Regions from separate parts of the Janthinobacterium sp. OK676 genome, predicted to be linked through region 1. Evidence: predicted binding sites of a transcription regulator. Region 1 holds the regulator's gene; the other holds the start of a gene.
What was found. Region 1 encodes sigma-54, which starts transcription at its own class of promoters, with help from an activator protein. Its sites were predicted from a motif close to TGGCANGNAANCTGCTTT; they were not measured.
Positions count from the first base shown of each region.

Region 2: a site for sigma-54 is predicted at 5,463-5,480, ahead of BLU39_RS29080 (PEP-CTERM sorting domain-containing protein). Genes of this name have one in related genera too.

Region 1 is NZ_FNHA01000015.1:78,003-89,830, forward strand. Features, by position in the region: gene BLU39_RS25095 (KdsC family phosphatase) at 1-283, shown strand, start outside; gene lptC (LPS export ABC transporter periplasmic protein LptC) at 326-937, shown strand; gene lptA (lipopolysaccharide transport periplasmic protein LptA) at 963-1,544, shown strand; gene lptB (LPS export ABC transporter ATP-binding protein) at 1,544-2,299, shown strand; gene BLU39_RS25115 (RNA polymerase factor sigma-54) at 2,304-3,782, shown strand; gene raiA (ribosome hibernation-promoting factor, HPF/YfiA family) at 3,852-4,211, shown strand; gene BLU39_RS25125 (enoyl-CoA hydratase/isomerase family protein) at 4,343-5,428, shown strand; gene rapZ (RNase adapter RapZ) at 5,430-6,293, opposite strand; gene hprK (HPr(Ser) kinase/phosphatase) at 6,749-7,684, opposite strand; gene BLU39_RS25140 (PTS sugar transporter subunit IIA) at 7,721-8,203, opposite strand; gene queF (NADPH-dependent 7-cyano-7-deazaguanine reductase QueF) at 8,538-9,380, opposite strand; gene ilvA (threonine ammonia-lyase, biosynthetic) at 9,515-11,050, opposite strand; gene BLU39_RS25155 (YqaA family protein) at 11,252-11,743, shown strand.
Region 2 is NZ_FNHA01000016.1:61,761-73,588, reverse strand. Features, by position in the region: gene BLU39_RS25930 (class I SAM-dependent rRNA methyltransferase) at 1-112, opposite strand, end outside; gene BLU39_RS25925 (head GIN domain-containing protein) at 301-1,080, shown strand; gene BLU39_RS25920 (YaeQ family protein) at 1,142-1,684, opposite strand; gene purU (formyltetrahydrofolate deformylase) at 1,724-2,605, opposite strand; gene BLU39_RS25910 (phasin family protein) at 2,951-3,463, shown strand; gene BLU39_RS25905 (KGG domain-containing protein) at 3,511-3,888, shown strand; gene BLU39_RS25900 (YgjP-like metallopeptidase domain-containing protein) at 4,067-4,579, shown strand; gene BLU39_RS29080 (PEP-CTERM sorting domain-containing protein) at 4,680-5,276, opposite strand; gene BLU39_RS25890 (LOG family protein) at 5,610-6,155, opposite strand; gene BLU39_RS25885 (tetratricopeptide repeat protein) at 6,166-6,939, opposite strand; gene BLU39_RS25880 (TetR/AcrR family transcriptional regulator) at 6,981-7,652, opposite strand; gene BLU39_RS25875 (phasin family protein) at 7,790-8,359, opposite strand; gene BLU39_RS25870 (EAL domain-containing protein) at 8,513-11,828, opposite strand, start outside.

The sequences.
Region 1 (11,828 bases):
CCAGGGCGGTCACGACAAGCTGACGCCGTTTCGTGAACTGCTGGCGCTGACGGGCTTGACGGAAGAGCAATGCGGCTATATCGGCGACGACGTCATCGATGCGCCCATCCTGAAACGCGTGGGCTTTGCCGTCAGCGTGCCGGGCGGGCGTCCGGAAGCGCAGGGCCTGGCGCACCATGTGACGCAGGCCGGCGGCGGCCGTGGCGCCGTGCGCGAGATCTGCGAATTCCTGCTGCGCGCGCAGGACAACTATACGCGCGTCATGGCGCCGTTCCTGGAGTGAGGCGCGCCGCCTCGCCAGTGACATTTGAAAGAGTAAAGTCCTATGCGTAAGCCAGGAGGCGCCCATCGCTGGCGCATCATTTTCACCGTGCTGGGCGCGGTTGTCGTCGCGCTGGGCAGCTTTTGGCTGCTCGAAGTGATGAACAAGAATGGCCAGGATGCCATGCCCAGCAAGCACTTGGATGAGCCCGACTATTTCATCACCAATTTCAGCCTGGTGCGCATGGACTTGACGGGTAAGCCCAGCTATATCGTGTCGGGCACCAAGCTCACGCATTATCCTGCCGACGATTCGTCCGACATCGACCAGCCCTTCGTGCGCAAGCTCACGCCGGGCATGCCGCCGTTGAACATGAACGCGGAACTGGCGCACATCGACCAGGACAATACCCGGCTGCAACTGCACCGCAATGTCGTGATCGACCGCGTGGCCAGTCCGAAGGCGCAGAACCTGACGATCAAGACGGAAGCGCTGACGGTGTTTCCGGACGAGGAAAGAATGGAAACGGACGTGCCTGTCGATATCCTGACGGGCACCTCGCGCCTCAATGGCATCGGCATGAAAGCCAATAACGCCACCGGCGAGGTGGAAGTGCAGAATGCGCTGCGCATGGTCCTCCCGCCGAAACCGCGCCCGGCCGCGGCGGCAAAATGACAGAATGAAACAAGGAAACCATACTATGAAGAACATCTTGCTGTTGACCGTATTTTCTCTGGGCATCATGGGCGCGGCGCATGCCGAGAAGGCCGATTCCGAGAAGGAAGCCGTCATCACGGCGCGTAGCGGCCACGTCGATGACGTCAAGCAGATCCGCACCCTGACGGGCGACGTCGTGCTGGTCAAGGGCACCCTGACCATGAAGGCGGGCCGGGCCCTGATCACGGAAGACCCGCAAGGCTACCAGTTCATCACCTTCTGGGCCGATCCCGGCAAGCTGGCCACCTTCCGCCAGAAGCGCGATGGCGCGGGCGACCTGTGGATCGAAGGCGAAGCGGAGCGCGTGGAATACGACAACAAGACGGAAGTGGTGAAACTGTTTTCCAAGGCCAAGGTAACGCGCCTGGAAGGCACGAAAGTGACCGACGTGGCCAACGGCGCGTTCATCTCGTATGACAGCCGCAAGGAAGTATTCCAGATGGAAAATACCAACAGCGGCACCAGCACGCCCGATGGCGGCAGCGTGCGCATGGTGATCCAGCCGAAGACCAAGGCGCCGGCGGCGGAGAAAGCGCCGGCCACGCCTGCGCCAGGAACGAAATAATGGACAATACTCGTTGCGGCAGCACCCTGATCGTTCGCGGTCTGCAAAAAACCTATGGCAAGCGGCAAGTCGTGCATGATGTTTCGCTGCAAGTCGAATGCGGTGAAGTGGTGGGGTTGCTGGGCCCGAACGGCGCCGGCAAGACTACCTCGTTCTACATGATCGTCGGCCTGGTGCCGTCGGACGGCGGCAGCATCGACATCAGCGGCGTGGACATTTCCAGCCTGCCGATCCATCGCCGCGCGCAGATGGGCCTGTCCTATCTGCCGCAGGAAGCGTCCGTGTTCCGCAAGCTGACGGTGGAAGACAATATCCGCGCCGTGCTGGAAATCCAGACCGTCGAAGGCCGCCCCCTGAAGAAGGCCGAGATCGAGGAACGTCTGGATAAATTGCTGGCCGACTTGCAGATTGAAAAGTTGCGCGAGAACCAGGCCTTGTCCCTGTCGGGCGGCGAGCGCCGCCGCGTGGAAATCGCCCGCGCGCTGGCCACCGATCCCCGTTTCGTGCTGCTTGACGAGCCGTTCGCCGGTGTCGATCCGATCGCCGTGATCGAGATCCAGCGCATCGTGCGCTTCTTGAAGGAGCGCAATATCGGCGTGCTCATCACCGATCATAATGTGCGCGAGACGCTGGGTATTTGCGACCGTGCCTACATCATCAACCAGGGCTCGGTGCTGGCGTCGGGACGCCCCGACGACATCATCGCGAACGAGTCGGTACGCCGGGTCTATCTGGGCGAACACTTCCGTATGTGAGCCAATGAAACAATCATTGCAGCTGCGCACCTCGCAGCACCTGGCACTGACGCCGCAGTTGCAGCAATCGATACGCCTGTTGCAATTGTCTACCCTGGAATTGCACCAGGAACTAGAGCAACTGCTGACGGACAATCCCCTGCTCGAACGGCTCGACGATCCGCTCGACCGTTCGCTGCGCCTGCTGTCCGATGGCGCCTTGAGTTCGACGGCCGCGCCGGCCGAAGCGCCGCCCCAGCCGCCAGGCCAGGAGGCGCCCGCGGCGCCGGCTGAAGCGGAAACCTTTGACGGCGAGGCGGGCGAGGGCCCGGCCGCCGTGGATGGCGGCGACAGCGACTGGAGCGAGGCGAGCCGGGGCAAGGCGCCCGACGACGAAGATTCCCGTCCGCAACTGGAAGCCCATCACTGCACCCTGCGCGAACACCTGATGGAGCAGATGCGCGTGACGGTGCTCGAATTGCGCGACCGCGCGCTGGTCGAGCTGATCATCGACGCGCTCGACGACAATGGCTACCTGGAAGAGTCGCTCGACGACATCCTGGCGCGCCTGCCGGAAGAGCTGGAAATCGACGCGGACGAGATGCGCACGGCCCTGGCGCTGCTGCAAAGTTTCGATCCGCCCGGCGTGGGCGCGCGCAATGCGTCCGAATGTCTGGCCCTGCAGATCAAGCGCTTGCCGCAGGTTGCCATGGTGACGCGGCGCATGGCCCTCGTCATCGTGGAAAAGCACCTGGCCTGGTTTGCCCAGCGTGATTTCAACAAGCTGAAAAAAGCCCTCGATTGCGACGATGAAGACTTGCGCGAAGCGCAGACGGTGATTCGCCAATGCAACCCGCATCCGGGTGCCGTGTTCGCCTCTGACGTGTCCGATTACGTGGTGCCCGACGTCGTCGTCAAGCGCGCGCGCAATGGCTGGCAAGTGACCCTGAACAACGACGTCATGCCGCGCCTGCGCGTGAACGCCATGTACGCCAACCTGCTCAAGCAGGGCAAGGGCGAAGGTGCCATGGGCGCACAGTTGCAGGAAGCCAAGTGGCTGATCAAGAATATGCGCCAGCGCTTCGACACCATCCTGCGCGTGGCACAGGCGATAGTAGAAAGACAAAAGAACTTTTTCTCGCATGGGGCCGTTGCCATGCGCCCCCTTGTGCTCCGTGAAATAGCTGATACACTGGGTTTACACGAGAGTACTATCTCGCGGGTAACAACTCAAAAGTACATGCTGACCCCGCACGGCATGTTCGAGTTGAAATATTTCTTTGGTAGCCACGTCGCCACCGAAGCGGGGGGCGAAGCGTCATCGACGGCGATACGGGCATTGATCGTGCAACTGACAGGAGCAGAAGACCCTAAAAATCCTTTATCCGACAGTAAGATTGCGGACATGCTGGGGGAACAAGGCATGGTGATTGCGCGACGTACTGTTGCCAAATACCGGGAAGCATTAAAAATTCCGCCAGTGAGCCTGCGTAAGTGTTTGTAAGTTTTTTTCGGTTCCTCTGCGGGCCGGATACGATGGACCGCACGAACCCGATCATCTTTAGGAGTGTGTATGAATCTCACCATCAGCGGACATCATCTCGAAGTGACACCAGCCATCCGTGAATACGTACAAACGAAGCTGGAGCGCGTGAAACGTCATTTCGATCAAGTCATCGATATCGCCGTGATTCTGACCGTGGATAACCTCAAAGAGAAAGAAAAACGTCAAAAGGCCGAAGTCAACCTGCGTCTGAGTGGCAAGACCGTCTATGTGGAAAGCCTGGCGCAAGACTTGTACGCCGCAATCGATGCCCTGATCGACAAGCTCGATAGGCAAGTGATGAAATACAAAACCAAAGTGCAAGGGCACGGTAAAGAGGCGATCAAGCATCTGCCAGACAGCTCGGAAGAAGAATTCGCCCCCGCCTAAGCGGCCTGCGACTTTCAACCGGTTGTGATCAACTAAGGGCGCACATTGCGCCCTTTTTTGCGCCCAGCGGAACGCAATGTTCCCCGCGCAGGCGCTAGAATGTTTGCACTTTCACTTCTTTCCTGCCTGCCATGAGCGACTTCGTCCAGACTGCCATCCGCAACCGCACGGGCCACATCGTGCTCGACCGTCCGAAAGCCTTGAATTCCCTGTCGCTGGACATGGTGCGCGCCCTGAGCGCGGCCCTGCTGGTCTGGCGCGATGATCCCCAGGTGGACGCCGTCGTGATCCGCTCCAGCAGCGAGAAGGGCCTGTGCGCCGGCGGCGACATCCGTTTCTTTTACGATGCGGGCCTGGCCACGCCGCAAGGCGGCAGTGCCTTGCTGGAAGATTTCTTTACGGAAGAATACGCTTTGAATCATTTGATTCATTTCTATCCGAAACCGTATATTGCCGTGATGGATGGCGTGGTGATGGGCGGGGGCATGGGCGTGGCGCAAGCTAGCCCCGGCAACTGCCTGCGCATCGTCACGGGCCGCACGCGCATGGCCATGCCGGAAGTCAATATCGGCCTGTTTCCGGACGTGGGCGGCAGCTATTTCCTGTCCCGCCTGGCTGGACAGCTGGGTCTGTACCTGGGCTTGACGGGCTTGACGATCAACGCGGCCGACGCCCTGTACACGGGCCTGGCCGATGTCTACCTGCCCGAAGCGCAGGTGGGGGCCCTGCTGGACCTGTTCGAATCGACGCCGGGCGAGGCCTTGCCGGTGGCGATCAAGGCCCTGGCGGCGCCGTTCCAGGCCAAGGCGGGCGTTTCTTCCCTGGCCACGGCGCGCGCGGCGCTGGATCGCCATTTCAGCGCTGGCTCCGTGGCAGCCATCATGGCCTCGCTGGCGCAGGACGACGGTGCGTTCGCCAGCAAGGCCTTGGCGGCCATGCGCCTGCGCTCGCCCCTGATGATGTCCGTGACGTTGGAATTGCTGCAGCGGGGCGCCCACCTGGGCGTGGCCGATTGCCTGCGCATGGAACGCACGGTGGTGCGCCACAATTTCGAACATGGCGAAGTGCTCGAGGGCGTGCGCGCGCTGGTGGTCGACAAGGATAATGCGCCGCGCTGGAATCCATCAAGCCTGGACGAGGTCGACGCGGCCATGGTGGCGCGCTTCTTCGCTCCCGTCTGGCCGGCGCAAGCGCATCCGCTGCGCCACCTGAATTAAACTAGGCGCGTTCGCGGTGGCGCAAGACGACGCGTTCGTTGGGCCCGAAGTATTGCGCCAGCCGTTCCGCCATGTACACGGAGCGGTGCTGGCCGCCCGTGCAGCCCAGGGCCACCGTCAGGTAGCTGCGGTTGTCGGACTTGAATGATGGCAACCATTTCTCGATGAAGGCGCGTATGTCGGCCAGCAATTCCAGCGCGCTCGGCTGCGCGTCGAGGAAGGCGATCACGGGCGCGTCGCGTCCGTCGAGGGGGCGCAGGGCCAGGTCGTAATAGGGGTTCGGCAAGGCCCGCACATCGAAGACGAAGTCGGCGTCCAGCGGCACGCCCAGCTTGAAGGCGAACGATTCGAAGAACAGGGTCAGCGGTGCACGCTCGGAGGCGACGATATCCTTGATCCAGGCGCGCAGCTTGTTGGCGCTCAGCTCCGACGTGTCGATCACGTGGCCCAGCTGTTCGATGGCCGACAGGCGCTCGCGTTCTTCCGAGATGCATTCGATCAGGGTGCGGCGGCTGGCCGGATTCTGGTTCGGACGCAGTTCGTGCGACAGCGGATGGCTGCGCCGCGTTTCCGAGAAGCGCGCCACCAGCGAATGCGTGGTAGCCGTCAAGAACATGACCTTGACGTCGTGCCCCTGGTCGCGCAGCAGGGCCACATTGTGCGGCAGGCTGACGAGCGACTCGGCGCTGCGCGCATCGACGGCGACGGCCAGTTGCGGTGTGCCTTCGTCGAGCAGGGTTTGCACCAGGCTGGGCAGCAAGGCCGGTGGCAGGTTGTCGACACAATAGTAGCCGGCATCTTCCAGCACATTGAGCGCGACGGATTTACCGGAGCCGGATATTCCGGTGATAAGGACGATATGCATAGCCCGATCATACAATAAAGACCGGTGCTCTGCTCCCAAGGCAATTATCTTTACAAACTATTGCAATTTCATATGTGTATTTCGTAGGTCGGCTTAGCGCAAAGCGGTGCAGCAGGGAATTCACGCAGCATGGCTGCGTGCCTGCGTAACGGTCCTCGCTTGCAAGCGAGGGCTCCTGCTGACACCCGCTAACAATGTCGTCGGATTACGCTGGGCCTTGCCCCGCTAGTCCGACCTACGTTGCTAATCCCCGCTCATTGCGAGTCGTTGGTGCAGCCGGGAATTCACGCAGCACGGCTGCATGCTTGCGTAACGGTTCGCCCTTGCAAGGGCGAACTCCTTGGCAACATTAATCGCCACTCATGGCGAGTCGTTGGTGCAGCAGGGAATTCACGCAGCACGGCTGCGTGCGTGCGTAACGGTTCGCCCTTGCAAGGGCGAACTCCTTGGCAACATTAATCGCCACTCATGGCGAGTCGTTGCCGTTCCATGAACTCCTGCAAGGTATCGATGCCGCGCAGTTGCAGAATGGTATTGCGCACGGCCGCTTCCAGCAGCACGGCGATGTTGCGGCCGGCGGCGACGGGGATGACGACCTTGCGCACGGGCAGGCCCAGCACGTCTTCCGTGGGGAACAGGAAAGGCAGGCGCTCGACTTCCTCTTCCAGCGCGTTGCGGCGCACGAGGTGCACGATCAGTTTCAGGCGCATCTTGCGGCGCACGGCCGTTTCGCCAAAGATGGCCTTGATGTCGAGCAAGCCCAGGCCCCGTACTTCCAGCAGGTTCTGCAGCAGGGGCGGGCAGCGGCCTTCGATCATGTTCGGTGCGATGCGCGAGAATTCGACGGCGTCGTCGGCCACCAGGCCGTGGCTGCGCGAAATCAGCTCCAGCCCCAGTTCGCTCTTGCCCAGGCCCGAGTCGCCCGTGATCAGCACGCCTACGCCCAGCACGTCCATGAACACGCCATGCATGATGATGCGTTGCGCCAGTTTTTTCGACAGGTAGACGCGCAGGAAGTCGATCACTTGCGCGGCCGGCAGCGGAGTGGAGAACAGGGGAATGTTTTGCTCGTCGCAGATGGCGAGGATGTCGGGCGGCGTTTCCAGCCCTTGCGCGATGATCAGCGCGGGCGGGCCGCCGGCGATCAGTTCGCCGATCACGTGGGTGCGCGTGTTGACCTTCAGGCGCTGGTAGTAATTGATTTCCTGGTGGCCAAAGACCTGGATGCGGCCCGGATGGATCAGGTTCAAGTGGCCCACCTGGTCGGCGGCCGACGAGACGTCGCCCGAGATCAGGCGTTCGCCGCCGGGGAAGCCGGCGAACCAGCCCAGTTGCAGACTTTCACGATTATCGTCGTACAGGCGTTGTATCGTCAGTGGCGTTTGCAACATGGCGGTCTTCTTCAGGAGTGGAGGAATACCTGAAGTTTAACCTGCCGCTTGCAGACTGGGTTGCCAATTGACGATGCGCGAATGCACGGATTTCGGTTCCGGATCCGTGGCCAGCGCCGTGCGGAAGGCGTCATCGGAAAACATTTCGGCGATTTCCGACAGGATTTCCAGATGTTGCTGAGTGACATGATCGGGAATCAGCAGGAAAAACAACAGATTGACGGGCTTGCCATCGGGCGACTCGAAGGGAATCGGTTCGGCCAGGCGCACGAAGGCGCCCAGCGGCGATTTCAGGGTTTTGCTGCCCTTGACTCTGCCATGCGGCACGGCCACGCCATGGCCCAGACCGGTCGAGCCCAGGCGTTCGCGGGCAAACAGATTGTCCGAAACGGTAGAGCGGGCGATGCCGTAATTGTTTTCGAAGATCAGGCCGGCTTGCTCGAAGGCGCGCTTTTTACTGGAGACTTCCAGGTCCAGCAGGACGTTTTCGAGGGATAATATTTTGCTAAGATTAGTCATGACACTCAATGAAATGGTGCAATGCGCAGAGGGCTTGCGAGCCGAATTATAGGCCTGTTTCGGCGGCCTGTAACGCCAATTCTCAACAGTATACGCCCGCTGCGGGCGCAGTAGGCGCTACAGCCCACGTGGCCATCATTTTAGCAAAAAAATAACATCGGCGTGTATCGGCTATTTCTTGATTAAAAACACGCGGTGCGCCGGTTTTTCCGCCGCCGAATGCTGATTTTCCGATTTTTCAGCGTCTTTGACATGCACTGCGGCACTACGACAACGTTGTTTTAAAACACAGCCAACATTCCTGCTGGCATGGTTTTGCGGTGTTGCTCGGTTGTTACTGTCGCGCGTTGCGCAGATTGCCCGGCATCGTACCCGTGCTGTAGTTGCTGCGCCACGGATTGATATCGAGGCCGCCGCGGCGCGTATAGCGCGCATACACGGACAGTTTTTGCGGCTTGCACTGACGCAAGATATCGACAAAGATGCGCTCCACGCATTGCTCGTGGAATTCATTGTGCTCGCGGAAACCGATCAGGTAGCGCAACAGGCTTTCCTGGTCGATCTGCGGCCCCGCATACTCGATCTGCACGCTGCCCCAGTCGGGCTGGCCCGTCACCAGGCAATTCGACTTGAGCAAGTGCGAGACGAGTTTTTCTTCCACGGGCGCTTCATCCAGGGCAGCTTTCAGCAGCAGCGGCGAGGGCGTGTATTGCGTGATTTCCAGGTCCAGGCGGTCCAGCAGCACACCATCGAATTCGCCCATTTTCAGCTTGCCGAAATCGTCCTGCAAGGTCAGTTCGACTTGCACGGGGGCGCCGAAACCGTTCGACAAATCCTGCTTGAGCAGGGCCAGCAGCGCTTCGGGGCTGTCCAGTTTGGTCTGGTTGAACGAGTTCAGGTACAGCTTGAACGATTTCGATTCGATGATGTTCGGCGAATCGGCGGGCGCACTGACCTTGGCGATGGCCACCTGCGGCTTGCCGCGCTGGTTCAGCCACGACAGTTCATACGCATTCCAGATGTCAAGGCCGAAGAAGGGCAAGGTGCCGCGCAGTTCCAGCTCGTCGCGCTTGCCCTGGCGCGGAATCGGAAACAGCAATTCCGGCGCGTAATCGGTGCGGTAGGCGGAGCTTTTGCCCAGGGGGGATTGTTCGGCGAGGTCGTTGGTGGTGGTCATGGTCGTGTGGCTACAAATTCTGTGAAGGGTGAATGGTAGCTTATTTCAACCCAACGGCAAGGACCGGGGTCAGACCCGGCGGGGGAATGCGCCCCGGTGGGACGCATTCCGATCGTGAAGCGACTGACCTGTTATTACCCCAGGAATAATTTGTACACAGGATTGCTGCTCTCATCCCAATAGCGGTACCCCAAGGTATCGAGGAAGCGGGCGAATTCTCCCATCTCATCGGGCGGCACTTGCAGGCCGATCAGGATGCGGCCCACGTCGCCGCCCTGGCTGCGGTAGTGGCACAGGGAAATATTCCAGTTCGGCGCCATGCTGTCGAGAAAGCGCATCAGCGCGCCCGGGCGCTCGGGGAATTCGAAGCGGTACAGCAGCTCGTCCTGGGCCAGGCGGCTCTTGCCGCCCACCAGGTGGCGGATGTGCGACTTGGCCAGCTCGTCGTGGGTCAGGTCCAGGGTCTTGAATTCGTGTTCCTCGAAGGTCTTCGCCAGCACGCTCGATTCATGCCGGTCTGCAATCTGGATGCCGACGAACACGTGCGCGGCTTTTTCATCGCTGATGCGGTAATTAAATTCCGTCACGTTGCGCGCGCCGATGAGCGAGCAGAAGCGCTTGAAGCTGCCCCGCTGTTCGCGCATGGTGACGGCAAACACGGCTTCGCGGAATTCGCCCAGTTCAGCCCGTTCCGCCACGAAGCGCAAGCGGTCGAAATTCATGTTCGCGCCGCTGGCGATGGTGACCAGGGTTTCGTTGTTGACGGGGTGCTTGGTCAGGCTGGCCCGTTCCACATAGGCCTTGGCGCCGGCGATGGCCAGCGCGCCGGACGGTTCCAGGATGGAGCGTGTATCCGTAAACACATCCTTGATGGCGGCGCAGATGGCGTCCGTGTCGACGGTGATGATTTCATCGACATACGCCTGCACGAGGCGGAAGGTTTCCTCGCCGGCCAGGCGCACGGCCGTGCCGTCGGCAAACAGGCCCACGTCGTTCAGGGTCACGCGTTCGCCGGCCTTGAGCGAGCGGGCCATGGCGTTCGAATCGACGCTTTGCACGCCGATGATCTTGATGTCAGGGCGAATCTGTTTCACATAGGCGGCAATGCCGGCGATCAAGCCGCCGCCGCCGATGGGGGCGAAGATGGCGTGGATGGGGCCGGCGTGCTGGCGCAGGATTTCCATGCCGATCGTGCCCTGGCCAGCGATCACGTCCGGGTCGTCGAACGGGTGCACGAAGGTCAGCTTCTGTTCCTTTTCCAGGGTCAGCGCATGGTTGTAGGCATCCGTGTACGACTCGCCGTGCAGCACCACTTCCACGTTCACGCCGCCGCGTCCCTTGACCGCCTCGACCTTTACTAGCGGCGTGGTGGTCGGCATGACGATGACGGCACGGCACCCCATGCGCGCGGCCGACAAGGCCACGCCCTGGGCGTGGTTGCCGGCCGAGGCGCAAATCACGCCGCGCTTGCGTTCCGCTTCGCTCAGTTTGGACATCTTGTTGTAGGCGCCCCGAATCTTGAAGCTGAACACGCTTTGCATGTCTTCGCGCTTGAAGTAAATCTGGTTGTTCAGGCGCTGCGACAGGGCAGGGGCCAGTTCCAGCGGCGTTTCGGTGGCGACGTCATAGACGCGGGCGGTCAGGATTTTCTTGAGGTAGTCGATGTTCATAGTCTGCAAGCAAGTGATTCTGGGCCAGAAAGGGTCTGGAGCGTGTCTGTCGATAGCGGCGGCGCGGCGGCGGATAGCCTGGCGACAATAATGCTCTGTGGAACTGCGGGCGGGTATGCCTTTGCCTGCCGGCGCGGATTGTGCGGCGCCCAGGCTGCTCTTCATTATAATGGAGAGCCTTACCTCATCGTGTAGTGTTCCATGATCGAATCCGCAATCGCCTGGCTGCTGCAGCTGATCGCAGCACCGGAAGTCGGGCTGACATCGGTCTTTCTGATCAGCTTTATTTCCGCCACCTTGTTGCCGCTCGGCTCGGAGCCGGCCGTATTTGCCGTCATCAAGGCCAATCCCGCGCTGTTCTGGGCCGCCATCGGCGTCGCCACCCTGGGCAATACCTTGGGCGGCATCGTCGACTACTGGATGGGCTACCGGGCCAAGCAGGCGTTCGCCAAGGAGCGCGACACGCGCTGGTTCCGCTGGCTGGCCCGCTACGGCGCCAAGACCATGCTGCTGGCCTGGCTGCCCATCGTGGGCGACCCGCTGTGTACCCTGGCGGGCTGGCTCAAGCTGCCGTTCTGGCCCAGCGTCGCCTACATGGCCGTCGGCAAGTGCGCGCGCTACCTGACCATGACGGGCTTGCTGCTGTACGTGCCCGATGGCGTATGGCACCGGATCGGCCAGATGCTGGCCTAAATGGGGCTGCCTGCAACGCCAGTTTGCCCCATTTTTGGGCAGATCGATAGTTTGTAGTAGAGCTCAATTATTGGCATTTTTGCGT
Region 2 (11,828 bases), on a different contig from region 1:
GCTTCATTTTTTCCTGCGGCTTGCCTTCGACTTTTTCGATCGCGGACGCGTATATCCACGATTGGCCCAGCAAGCTCTTTTCCTTGCCCTGTTTGATGGTGATGATCAGCATGTAATTCCAGTAGTGTGGCCAGCGCGTGCCGGCCGTCGTAAGTCCAATACCGGCATGATACCTCATGCCATCCTGTCGCAGCCTTCTGCATTCCATGCCGCCGCTGGCGCAGTCTGTCGCAGGGCGATACGCGGGCGCGGCCGGCTGGCATACCATGCGTGCAGATCAATTCAAAACAGGGAGCAAGAATGACACAGCCACTTTTCCACCGCCGCCATGCCGGCGCCGCCATGCTGCTGGCCGCCTGCGCGCTGGCCATCCCGGCCGCGCCGGCCCTGGCCTCGCCGCTCGACTGGATTTCCGGCAACAGCATCCAGGGCAGCGGCAAGCTGCAAAAGCAGACGCGCGACGTAGGCAGTTTCCATGCCGTGGCGCTGAACGTGCCGGGCAATGTCGAACTGCGCATCGGCAACACGGACAGCATCACCATCGAAGCGGACGACAATATCCTGCCGCTGATCGACACGGCCGTGGAAAACGGCACCCTGCGCATCCGCCCCGCCAAGCGCAACGCCAACTTCCGCCAGAGCAGCCTGACCATCGTCATCCAGGCGCGCCAGGTGGAACGCGTCAGCGTGGGCGGCTCGGGCAACATCACGGCAACGGGCTTGCGCGCCGAGAACCTGCGCTTCGACGTGGGCGGCTCCGGCTCCATCAACGCGCGCGACCTCGACAGCCGCCAGGTTTCAGTCGCCATCGGCGGCAGCGGCGGCTTCAAGGCCAGCGGCAAGACGGAGCAACTGACGGCATCGATCGGCGGCTCGGGCAATATCCAGGCAGGCCGCCTTGCCGCGCGCGAAGTGCAGGTGAGCATCGGCGGCTCGGGCGAAGCCACCGTGTGGGCCAAGGAGGACCTGACCATCAGCATCGGCGGTTCGGGCGAAGTGAACTACTACGGAGATCCGCGCATCAGCCGCAGCATGCAGCGTTCGAGCAGCATCAAGCGCCTGGGCGCAGCACCGAATTGATCAATCACAATGAGAAAAGCCCGGATCGCTCCGGGCTTTTTTGCGTTTCAGACAGCAGGCATCAGCGGGCCGGCTTTACCGGTTCGCGGTCGATCAGCACCGTGTTGACGCTGTCCGTCAGCCAGATCTGGCCATCCTGGATCGTGCATTGCAGCTGCATCGTGCGCTGCGCCAGCTTGCTCATCTCTTGCGCCGCCTCGGATGGCAGGTTGATCACGGTCAGGTTTTTCGCCCGCTCCAGCTTGTTGGCGATCTGCTTCCACCAGATGTGGCTCGTTGCGCCATAACTGTAGACGATGACCTGCTCCGAACGGCCGCAAGCCTTCAGGATGCGCTTTTCGTCGGGCTGGCCTACTTCGATCCACAGCTGGATGGCGCCCGTCAGGTCTTTCTGCCACAGGTCGGGCTCTTCCGTGTCGAACAGGCCCTTGGTAAACGTCAGCGCCTCGTCGGCGTGGATGGCGAACGCCAGCAGGCGCACCATCATGCGCTCGTCCGTCTCGGACGGGTGGCGCGCCAGGGTCAGCGCGTGATCCTGGTAGTAATTGCGGTCCATGTCGGCGATCTGCAGATCGCATTTGAAAATTGTTGCTTTGAGGGCCATCGTGTTTCTGTCTCGGTAAAGTAAATAGTGAAGTCGGTATCAGCGGAAAACCACCGTCTTGTCGCCATTTTTCAAGATGCGGTGCTCGACGAACCATTTTACGGCGCGTGCCAGCACGACGCATTCCACGTCGCGGCCGATGGCCGTCAGGGTTTCCGCATCCATCGCATGGTCGACGCGCTCGACGTCCTGCTCGATGATCGGGCCTTCGTCCAGGTCGCCCGTGACGAAATGGGCCGTCGCGCCGATCAGCTTGACGCCGCGGTGATGCGCCTGCGCATACGGCTTGGCGCCCTTGAAGCTGGGCAGGAAGGAATGGTGGATATTGATGGCGCGGCCGTCGAGTGCCTGGCACAGGCCCGGCGACAGGATTTGCATGTAGCGCGCCAGCACCACCAGGTCGATCTTGTGCGTGTCCATCAAGTCGATGATCTTCGCTTCCTGCGCCAGCTTGGCCGCTTCCGGCGCGCCGGCCGCCAGCGGCAGGTGGTGGAAGGGAATATTGTAGCTGGCCGCCAGCTGGTAGAACTCCATGTGGTTCGACACGATGGCGGGAATTTCCACGTTCAGCAAACCGCTCTTGTAGCGGAACAGCAAATCGTTCAGGCAATGGCCGATCTTCGACACCATCAGCATCACGCGCGGCTTGACGCGCGCATCGTGCAGCTGGCCGTGGAAGGGGCCATTCAACTGCATGGCTTGCGACAGGTCGGCAAAATCGCTGCGCAGCTGGGCGTCGCTGACGGCGCCGTCTTCCAGCGCGAAATGCACGCGCATGAAGAACAGCTGCGATTCCTGGTCGCCGAACTGGGCGGAATCGAGGATGTTGCAGCCGCGCTCGGCCAGGAAGCCGGAGACGCGGTGCACGATGCCGCGCTGGTCCAGGCAGGACAGGGTCAGGATGTATTCGGGATGCGTCATGGTCGCGGAAATAGGTCAAAAAGTAAGGCGATGCTCGGCTCAGCCACGCGCGCCGGCCATCGGCTGCGCTGCCGCGAGCCGGCTATTGTCGCACGCCCGGGCCAGTAAACATGCATTTTCCACACAAGCGGCATGGCTGCCGACTGCGGCAGGCTGATTGACGTTCATTTGATCTGGCACAAAGTCACCGCGTTTTTTCATCTGCCAGACCCCATTCTCACGCCAAACCGGCATCGGCCATGGAACCTGGCGCGCCGTTGGGCGTCTATCCCTTTGCTTGTTTCACCATCCGCCGCACCCGGTGCACCGGGTGTTTTCTGGATCCGCTTTTCATTGAGGTAGAACATGTTCACAAACAGTATGTCCCCCAGTTTCAGCCCCGCCCTGAAGTCCCATCTCGAGGCCCAGTGCAATTTCGCCACGGAACTATCGCGCAAGATGTTCGATACAGTGCAGCAACTGAGCGAGCTGCATCTGCGGCTGGCGCAAGACTTGCTGCAGGAATGGAGCAGCGCCAGCCAGCAACTGCTGTGTGCGCGCGACACGGGCGAGTTCATGTCGCTGGCCGCCGCCCAGGTGCAGCCGGGCGGCGACAAGCTGCGCCAGTACCAGCAGCAACTCGGCAATCTCGTCGCCAACGCCAATGTCGAGATGAACCGCACGGCAGAGAACCACCTGCCCGAAGCGAGCCGCACGGCCGTGGCTTTCGCCGACGAAGTGGTACGCAAGACGGCGGAAGAGACGGAAAAAGCCACGCAGCGCCAGCGTGAAATGATCGAAAAAATGCATGCCACGGGCCACCGCGATGGCGCGGGCCGCAACCACGAAACCAGCAGGCAATCCGAGCAGGCGCATTGAACACCTGCATTGACCACTTGACCCCACTCGACAGCAAGGAGAGCGACATGGCTAGCAATCAAGGTAATGAACAGGGCAAAGGCGCTGGCAGCAGCCAGAAAGCCGGCGAATCGGGCAGCGGCAAAGGCACGAGCAAGCGCGGTTTCGCCGCCATGAACGAGGAACAGCAACGCGAAATTGCCAGCAAGGGCGGCCAGGCAGCCCATCAAAAAGGCACGGCGCATGAATTCGACTCGGAAGAAGCACGCCGTGCCGGGCAGAAAGGCGGCGAAGCCGTCAGCCGTAACCGCGAACACATGGCGGAAATCGGCCGCAAGGGCGGCGAAAGCCGGCAATCGGCCCAGCGCGCCAATGAAAGCCGCGGCACGACGGCGCGCAGCAGCACTGGCCGGCAGGGCGGCAAGGACGAAGACGACAAGGGCTGACGAGGGCTGGCGGGACTGGCCGGGCTGAGCGGCTCGGCACGGTAGCGCGCAGCTTGACGCAGGAAGGCACGGGGCGGCCCTGGCGGCCCCGTGCAAGGGTTGGCGCAGCGCCGGGCGCGGCGGTATGGTACATTCTCGCCTTACCGACACCTCCGCGCCACGCCCCGCCCTTCCCCGCATGCAGCCATCCCTGAAATACCTGAGCGCCTATTCCGAACAAACGCAAGCGCAAGTGCAGCAACTGATCGCACAGGACAAGCTGGGCGACGTTTTGTTGAAACGCTATCCGAACGCGCACGATGTGCGCAACGACAAGGCTTTATACCAGTATGTGCAGGACTTGAAGAATGAATTCCTGCGCAATGCGGAACCCATCAACAAGGTGGCGTTCGACAGCAAGATCCATGTGATCCAGCATGCGCTGGGCTTGCACACCTCGATTTCGCGCGTGCAGGGCGGCAAGCTCAAGGCCAAGCATGAAATCCGCGTGGCCACCATGTTCAAGGAAGTGCCGCTGGAATTCCTGCGCATGATCGCCGTGCACGAGCTGGCGCACGTCAAGGAAAAGCAGCACGACAAGGCGTTCTACAAGCTGTGCACGTATATGGAACCGCAATACCACCAGTACGAATTCGACGTGCGCCTGTACCTGACCCAGCTCGACCTGTCGGGCCAGCGCCTGTGGTCATGACGTCCGGCGCATGAAGCCCACATGACAATGCCGCCCGGGGCATCCACTGGGCGGCATTGTCATTGTTACTGATGCCGGCAGGCCGGCCTCATGCTCAGGTTCAGGCGGCGTTCTTGCGGCGGCGCAGGAAGGCCAGCAGGCCCAGTCCGCCCAGCATCATGCCGTAGGTGGCCGGTTCCGGCACGGCGCTGACGGTGGCCGCGATATTGTCGACCTGGAAGGTATGCAAGGCGCCTTCCTTCCACGTTGCCGACAGCAGATTGCTGAAACCCGTAAACGTGTAATCGGCAAAGGTGTGGCCGCCACCGAGGGTAAAGGTCTGGCTCACCGTGCCGCCGCCCACCTGGTGGCCGACGAACGTCACGTCAAAGGAACCGGGCAAGCTCACGAAGTCGGCCAGGCTGATCGAGCCCAGCGAGAAAGCGGCGCCATCGGCACGGCTCAGGGTGGTCGTCGACAGGGGCGTCGCGCCGAGACCGGCCGAACCGGCATAGGCGAAGCTATCCTGATGTGCCGAGCTCAGCAGTCCGAGGAAGCTGCTGTCGAAGTTGTAGCCGCCTTCGGAGTAGGATTTGAACACGGAACCGAAGTAGCCCGGTTGTTCCAGCGAATCGAAGCCGATGATGGTGGTTTGGGCTTGGGCGCCGCCAGCGGCGGCGAGAATGGCGGCGACCGCGGTCGCTCGCAAGAAGGTCATAGGTTTCAAAATAGCATCCTTTCGAGATGATGAAGTAGCGTGGTTGGGGCAACTTGAAACGGGTCGGCACCTTTTTTGGGAGTCTGTACAACGCTCGTCGGTGTCCGATATTCCTAACTTTGAACCCTGCCAGTAAACCACACCCATGCCTAAAAAGCATCTTCATTTTCAAAAAAACATGCTGCAGATACAATTTTTTTGCCATATTTTTATTAATTGAGTCGCCAAGCCCGATCAATTTTCCCGTGCAGAAATAAAAAAGCCATGCGGTGCGCACCGCATGGCCCTTGCAAGCGACAGGAAACAGCTGACCGGCGGCCAGGCAGACATGATTTACGGCACGCACTCCTTCAGGCGCTGCACCAGCGCGGCAGGATCGGCGTCGGCATTGAGGAAGGCCGCGTGCTGCGGGCGGATAAAACCTTGTTCCTTGCCGTTTTGCACAAAAGCGATCAAACCATCATAGAAACGGTCGACATTGAGCAAGCCGATGGGCTTGGCGTGCAAGCCCAGCTGGGCCCACGTGAGCATCTCGAACAGTTCTTCCAGGGTGCCATAGCCGCCGGGCATGGCGATGAAGGCGTCGGACAGGCTGGCCATCATCGCCTTGCGCTCATGCATGTCCTTCACGATGAACTGGCGCGTCAAGCCCGTATGGCCCACTTCGCGTTCGACCAGCTGGGTGGGAATCACGCCCGTCACCTCGCCGCCCAGGCGCAGCACTTCATCGGCGATCACGCCCATCAGGCCCACCTTGCCGCCGCCATACACGAGCGAAATATTTTCCGCCACCAGCACGCGCGCCAGTTCGCGCGCCGCCACGGCATAGTCCGGCGAGACGCCCGCATTGGCGCCACAGTACACACATAAAGCCTTGATCACAGTATTCCTACCCTTTCAATTCATCGATCGCCGCCTCGACCTCGAGGCGTTCCTTGGCGTCCAGTGCCACGCACTCGGCCGCCTTTTCATACAGGGCCAGCGCTTCCGCCAGTTTTTTCTTTCCGTCGAGCATGTTCAAGGCGCGCGCATATTCGCTGTGCGCCAGCGCCGAATGGGGCGTCAGGGCCAGCGCCGTCTTGAAGTGCTGGTAGCCGTCTTCCTTGTTGGCGCCGTACGTCAGGCCGCCTATCATGGCGCCGACCTTGTCGATAATTTCCGTATGATAAATCCCAAATGCGATATGCGCTTCCGCATGCATGGGCGCTATCGTCATCGTGCGGTCCAGGCTGTTGCGCACGCGCGCGCCCATGCCTTGCGCCAGGGCCTTGACGACGGACGTGCCCAGCGCATAGCGGCCCAGGCTGTAGGCATGCCAGTAATAGCCGGCCGGATTGTCCGGCTGCTCGCTCTGCTGGCGCTCGCAGCGCTCGGCCACTTCCTCGTACATGTCGAGTTTCTGGCTGTCATCGACTTCCAAGTGCGTGGCGTAGATACACGTGGCCTTGTGCGCCACCGCATAGCCGGGCACGCCGACGGCCAGGCCCAGCTTCACGGCGCGCTCGAAGTCGCCCGCATGGAAGGCCAGCCAGGCTTGCACCAGTGACGGGTGCGTGGGAAACGGTTCCACGTCGCCCGCATGCAGGCGCGTCCAGGCCGCTTCCAGGGTTTGCGGCGTGTAGACATATGCGTCGTCCGGATAGGGAAATTGTTTCCAAGCCATATATCTCTCCTGTAATTGACGACGTGGCGCCAGCAGCAGCGTCAGTCGTTCTTCAGTTTGGTCACATACTCTTCCGACAGTTTGCGAAACAGCAAATGCGTTTCATTGCGCAAATACGGCCCGATCAGCGACAGCACCTGGTAGCAGCCGCGCGCCAGCGCATCGGACATCGATTGCTGCTCGCTGTACTTGCGCGGGTTGCGCACATACTCGTACGACAGCCAGTAGGTGGCAACGACCACCATATTCGTCGCCATCGCACCGATTTCCATGTCCGACGCTTCCAGCGACTGTTCGCTGCGCAAATCCTCGCACAGCTGCGTGGCCACCTTGATCTTGTGCGCCAGGATCAGCTTGAAGTGCAGTTCCAGCTTGCGGTTACGCGACAGCAAATCGTTGAGGTCGCGATAGAAAAAGCGGTAGCGCCAGATCAGCTCGAACATCAGGTGCAGGTACAGCCAGACATCCTCGATATTCGAACGGCGTCCGTCGGGCACGGTCAGGATACGTTCGATTTCCGCCTCGAACTGGACGAAGATCGAATTGACGATGTCGTCCTTGTTGCGGAAGTGGTAGTACAGGTTTCCCGGCGAAATATTCATCTCTTCCGCAATCACGGTCGTCGTGATATTCGGCTCACCAAACTCATTGAACAGGCGCAGCGACAACTCCAGGATGCGTTCGCGGGTACGGCGTGGTGCTTTTTGTAGCATGGCGGGCAATCTCTCTGTGTTCTGCGTCAAGCATACCACCTAAGATAGCTGTAATGAAACACTACGCCCCACGGCGGCGGCGAAAGCCGGGGCAAAAAAAAGCCTGCGCGAGCAGGCCGGAGGGATGCGGCGCCGGCTCAGGCGGCCGGTGCTTTTTTCTTCGCCGCCGGTCTCGCGGCAGGTTTGCTCGCCGCCTTGCCCGCAAGCTTGGCCGGGGCCTTGGCGGCGGCCGCCTTCGATGCGGATGTCGGTGCGGTTTTGGGCGCCGCCTTCACGGCGGGCTTGGCCACCGCCTTCGGCTTGGGCGCTGGCGCGGGCTTGGCCGACAGCGCCGCCACTTGCCGGCTCAAGGCATCGATCTGCGCGTGCAGCGCGGCGATATCCTGCTGCGTGGGCACGCCGATGGTGGCCAAGGCGCGCGCCACGCGCTCTTCGAACACCTGTTCCAGCTTGTCCCAGGAACCGCTGGCCTGCTTGCCCACGCCATCGGCCAGCTTGCTGACGCTGCCGCTGACGTCGGCCACCTTGTCTTCGGCCCGTTTCTGGAATTCCGTGCCTTCCTTCACCAGCCGGGAAAACACGCGCCCGCCCTCTTCCTGCGCCTTGGCGAAGGCACCGAGGCCCGCTTGCCAGATCTGCTGCGCGGACGAGCGCACGGCGCTTGCCAATTCCGTGTCTTCCGTCAGCTCCTTCAGTTTCTTCACCATCGCCAGCTCCCGTCATGTGAAAGGCCATGCCACTACATGGATACTTTTATTCTAGAGAGCAAAACTAGAGACGGGAGTCTAATTCGATGGAAAGCTACCGCTCAAGGTGCGCCAGCGCACACGGCCGGCCGGTTGCCAGCGCCTAGCAAGCCCCTAGGCCGCCGCTTTCACGGGGCCATGCAGCAGCTTGTGCAGGCGGAAGCCTTCGCGGATATTCTCGCGCAGCACGGCGCCTTTCCACGGCTTGGTATAGAAGCGGTCGACGGCGCCGCGGTTGATGGCCGCCATGATGGGCGTCAGGTCGGCAAAGGCGGACAGCATGATGCGGAAGGTGTCGGGGCACAGATGCTTGACCCGCTCCATGAATTCGGTGCCGCTCATGAGCGGCATGCACTGGTCGCACAGGATCACCTGCACCTTGTGGCGCGCCAGGATGTCGAAGCCCTCGGCGGCCGTCTGCGCCGTCAGGATGCGGTAGCCGTCCTGCGCCAGGAAGTCGCTGAGCACGTCGAGCATGAAGACGTCGTCGTCGACGATGAGCAAGGTTTGCTGCTCTTCGCTGCCCGCATCCTCGGGCGCTTGCAGCAGCTTGCCGCCCATCAGCATCTGCTCGAATTCTTCCTGCGGCACGGGGCGGCTGAAATAATAGCCCTGCATCTCGTCGCAGCCGTGGCGCCGCAGGTAGGCCAGCTGCGCATCGTTTTCCACGCCTTCGGCGATCACTTCCAGCTTCATGCTGTGCGCCATGCTGATGATGGCCAGCACGATGGCCGCGTCGTCCGGATTGCTCGTCACTTCGCGCACGAAGGCGATGTCGATCTTCAGCTTGTCGATGGGGAAGCGCTTCAGATAGGCCAGGCTGGAATAGCCGGTGCCGAAATCGTCGATGGAAATCTGGATGCCCAGCGCCTTCAGGTTGCGCAGCACGGCGATGGTTTCCTCGGCATTCGACATCAGCGAGCTTTCCGTCAGCTCCAGCTCCAGCAGGTCGGGCGCGATATCGTACTTGCGGATCGCCTTGAGCACCTCTTCTTCCAGGCCGCCGACAAAAAACTGGATGCCCGAGACATTCACCGACAGGTGCACGGGGCCGATGCTGCTGGCGCCCCACTCGCTGATCTTCTTGCACGCCTCGTCGAGCACCCAGTTACCGACGCGCACGATGAGACCCGTTTCTTCCAGCAGGGGGATGAACAGGGCTGGCGAGACCATGCCGTGGCCGGGCCGGCGCCAGCGTATCAGCGCCTCGGCGCCGCTGATGCGCCCCGAGATGATATTCACCTTGGGCTGGAAGAACAGCACGAATTCCTCGTTGTCGATGGCGCGCCGCAGGGCATTTTCCATGTCCAGCCGCGCCATCGATTGCGCGTTCATTTCCGCCGTGAAGAAGCGGAAGGCGTCGCGGCCCGCCTCCTTGGCGCGGTACATGGCCGTGTCGGCATATTGAATCAGGGTGTCCGCATCGGCCGCGTCATCGGGGAACACGGAAATGCCGATGCTGACCGTCACCGTCACCTCGTGGCCCTGCAAGTCGAACGGTTTGCGCATCGCCTCGCGGATCTTGTCGACCACGCCGACGGCATGCTGGGCGCCTTCCGGCAGCAGCAGGATGGTGGCGAATTCGTCGCCGCCAAAGCGGCCGATGGTGTCGCGCACGCGCAGGCAATCGACGAGGCGGCTGGAAAACTGGCGCAGCAAATCGTCGCCGATGGTGTGGCCCAGCGTGTCGTTGATATTCTTGAAGCGGTCGATGTCCATGAACAGCACGGCCACGGCCCACTGGTGTTCAGCCGCCTGGGCCAGCGAATGGGTCAGCGAGGCATAGAACTGGCTGCGGTTCGGCAAGCCCGTCAGGGTATCGAAATGGGCCAGCTTCATCAGGCGCTGCTCGGCATCCTTGCGCTCGGTGATGTCGCGCGCCACGGCCACCAGTATCCAGCTCTGCCCCGAGCGCAGGGTGCGCCGCTGCACTTCCACGGACAGGGGCGAGCCGTCCTTGCGCTGCAGCTGCAATTCCGTCATCGGGCCGCCCTGGTCGCCGGCCAGCAGCTTGTTGTACAGCTCTTCCAGCTGGGACTCTCCCTCGTGCGCGCGGCCCGGCCCCACGCGCAGGAAATCCTCGCGCTCGAAACCGAGCATGCGGCACGCCGTCTGGTTGACGTCGACGAAGCACATGCCGGCGCGGTCGACGAGGAAAATCGCGTCGGCCGTGGCGTCCATCGCCAGGCGGAAGCGGCGCAGGTCTTCATCGAGGCGGATGCGCGCCGCCATGTCCAGGGTCAGCTGCTCGTGGTGGCGCTTGATTTCGTCGTACAGCAGCAGGTTGTCGTAGGCGACGGCGATCTGCGCCGCCACCGTGGCGGCGACCCGCTCGTCGACTTCGGAAAATTCATTCGCCCCCAGCTTGTCGACCAGGTACAGCCAGCCGTGGCTGCGCTCGCGCGAGGCGATGGCCACGCCCAGGAAGGAGTGCACGGGCGGGTGCGTGTCGGGCAGGCCCAGCGCAGCGGGGTCGCCCTTCAAGCCATTGACCCGGTAGGGCTGGCGCTGTTCCAGCAAGCGGTTCAAAATGCCCATGCGCGGCGTGCTGGCGATGCGCTCGAGGTTTTTCTCGGCGCCGCACGAGGAAAAATAACTGAGCTTTTCGGCGCCCTCTTCCAGCACGCCGATGCAGGCATACTTCGAGACGCAGATATTCTGCGCCACCTTGCAACCCGCCTCGATCAGGGCGCGCGGATCGCGTTCGGCGCCCAGCTCGATGCCCAGTTCGATCAGGGCCGTCAGGCGCAGGCTCACCGCCTGCAGGCTCGACAGTGAGCGCGACAAGCGCTCCGTCATGATGCCCAGGTCTTCGGGAATGGCGGCCTGGCCCTCGCGCTGGCTGGCCAGCTGCGAAATCTGCTGGCTGCTCGATTCGAGTTCGTCGAGGTAGCCGCTGACCTGGTGCTCGATGCCGGCCAGCTTGCCCGTGGCGGAAGGGGGCGCACCGCTGCCCACGCCCGGCGCCGCCGGCACCTGGGCCGCCGCCGGCATCAGTCCCAGCGCCTCGTTGACGGTGCGCACGATGACTTCCGGGTCCGATGGCTTGGGCAGGACCCAGCGCACGCCGCACGCCTGCGCCAGCAGGATCGCTTCCTGCTCGCGGTAGGTGGCCGTATAAAAGATGATGGGCACGTCGGTCAGCGCGGCATCGGCATGCACGCGCGTGACGAATTCGTAGCCATCCATGTTCGGCATGAGGATATCGGAAATGATCAGGTCCGGCCGCTCGGTGCGCAGTATTTCCAGCGCGTCGGCGCCGTTGGCCGCCTCCAGCAGGCGGTGCCCGCCGTAGCCCAGCAGTGCGGTCAGGAACTCGCGGTTCAGCACATGATCATCGACGATCAGGATGGTGGCTATGTCGTTTTTAACTGGCGTCGACGGCGCCCCGGGTAAAAAAGACTCCAGCTCCGCGACGAACAGGTCGGGT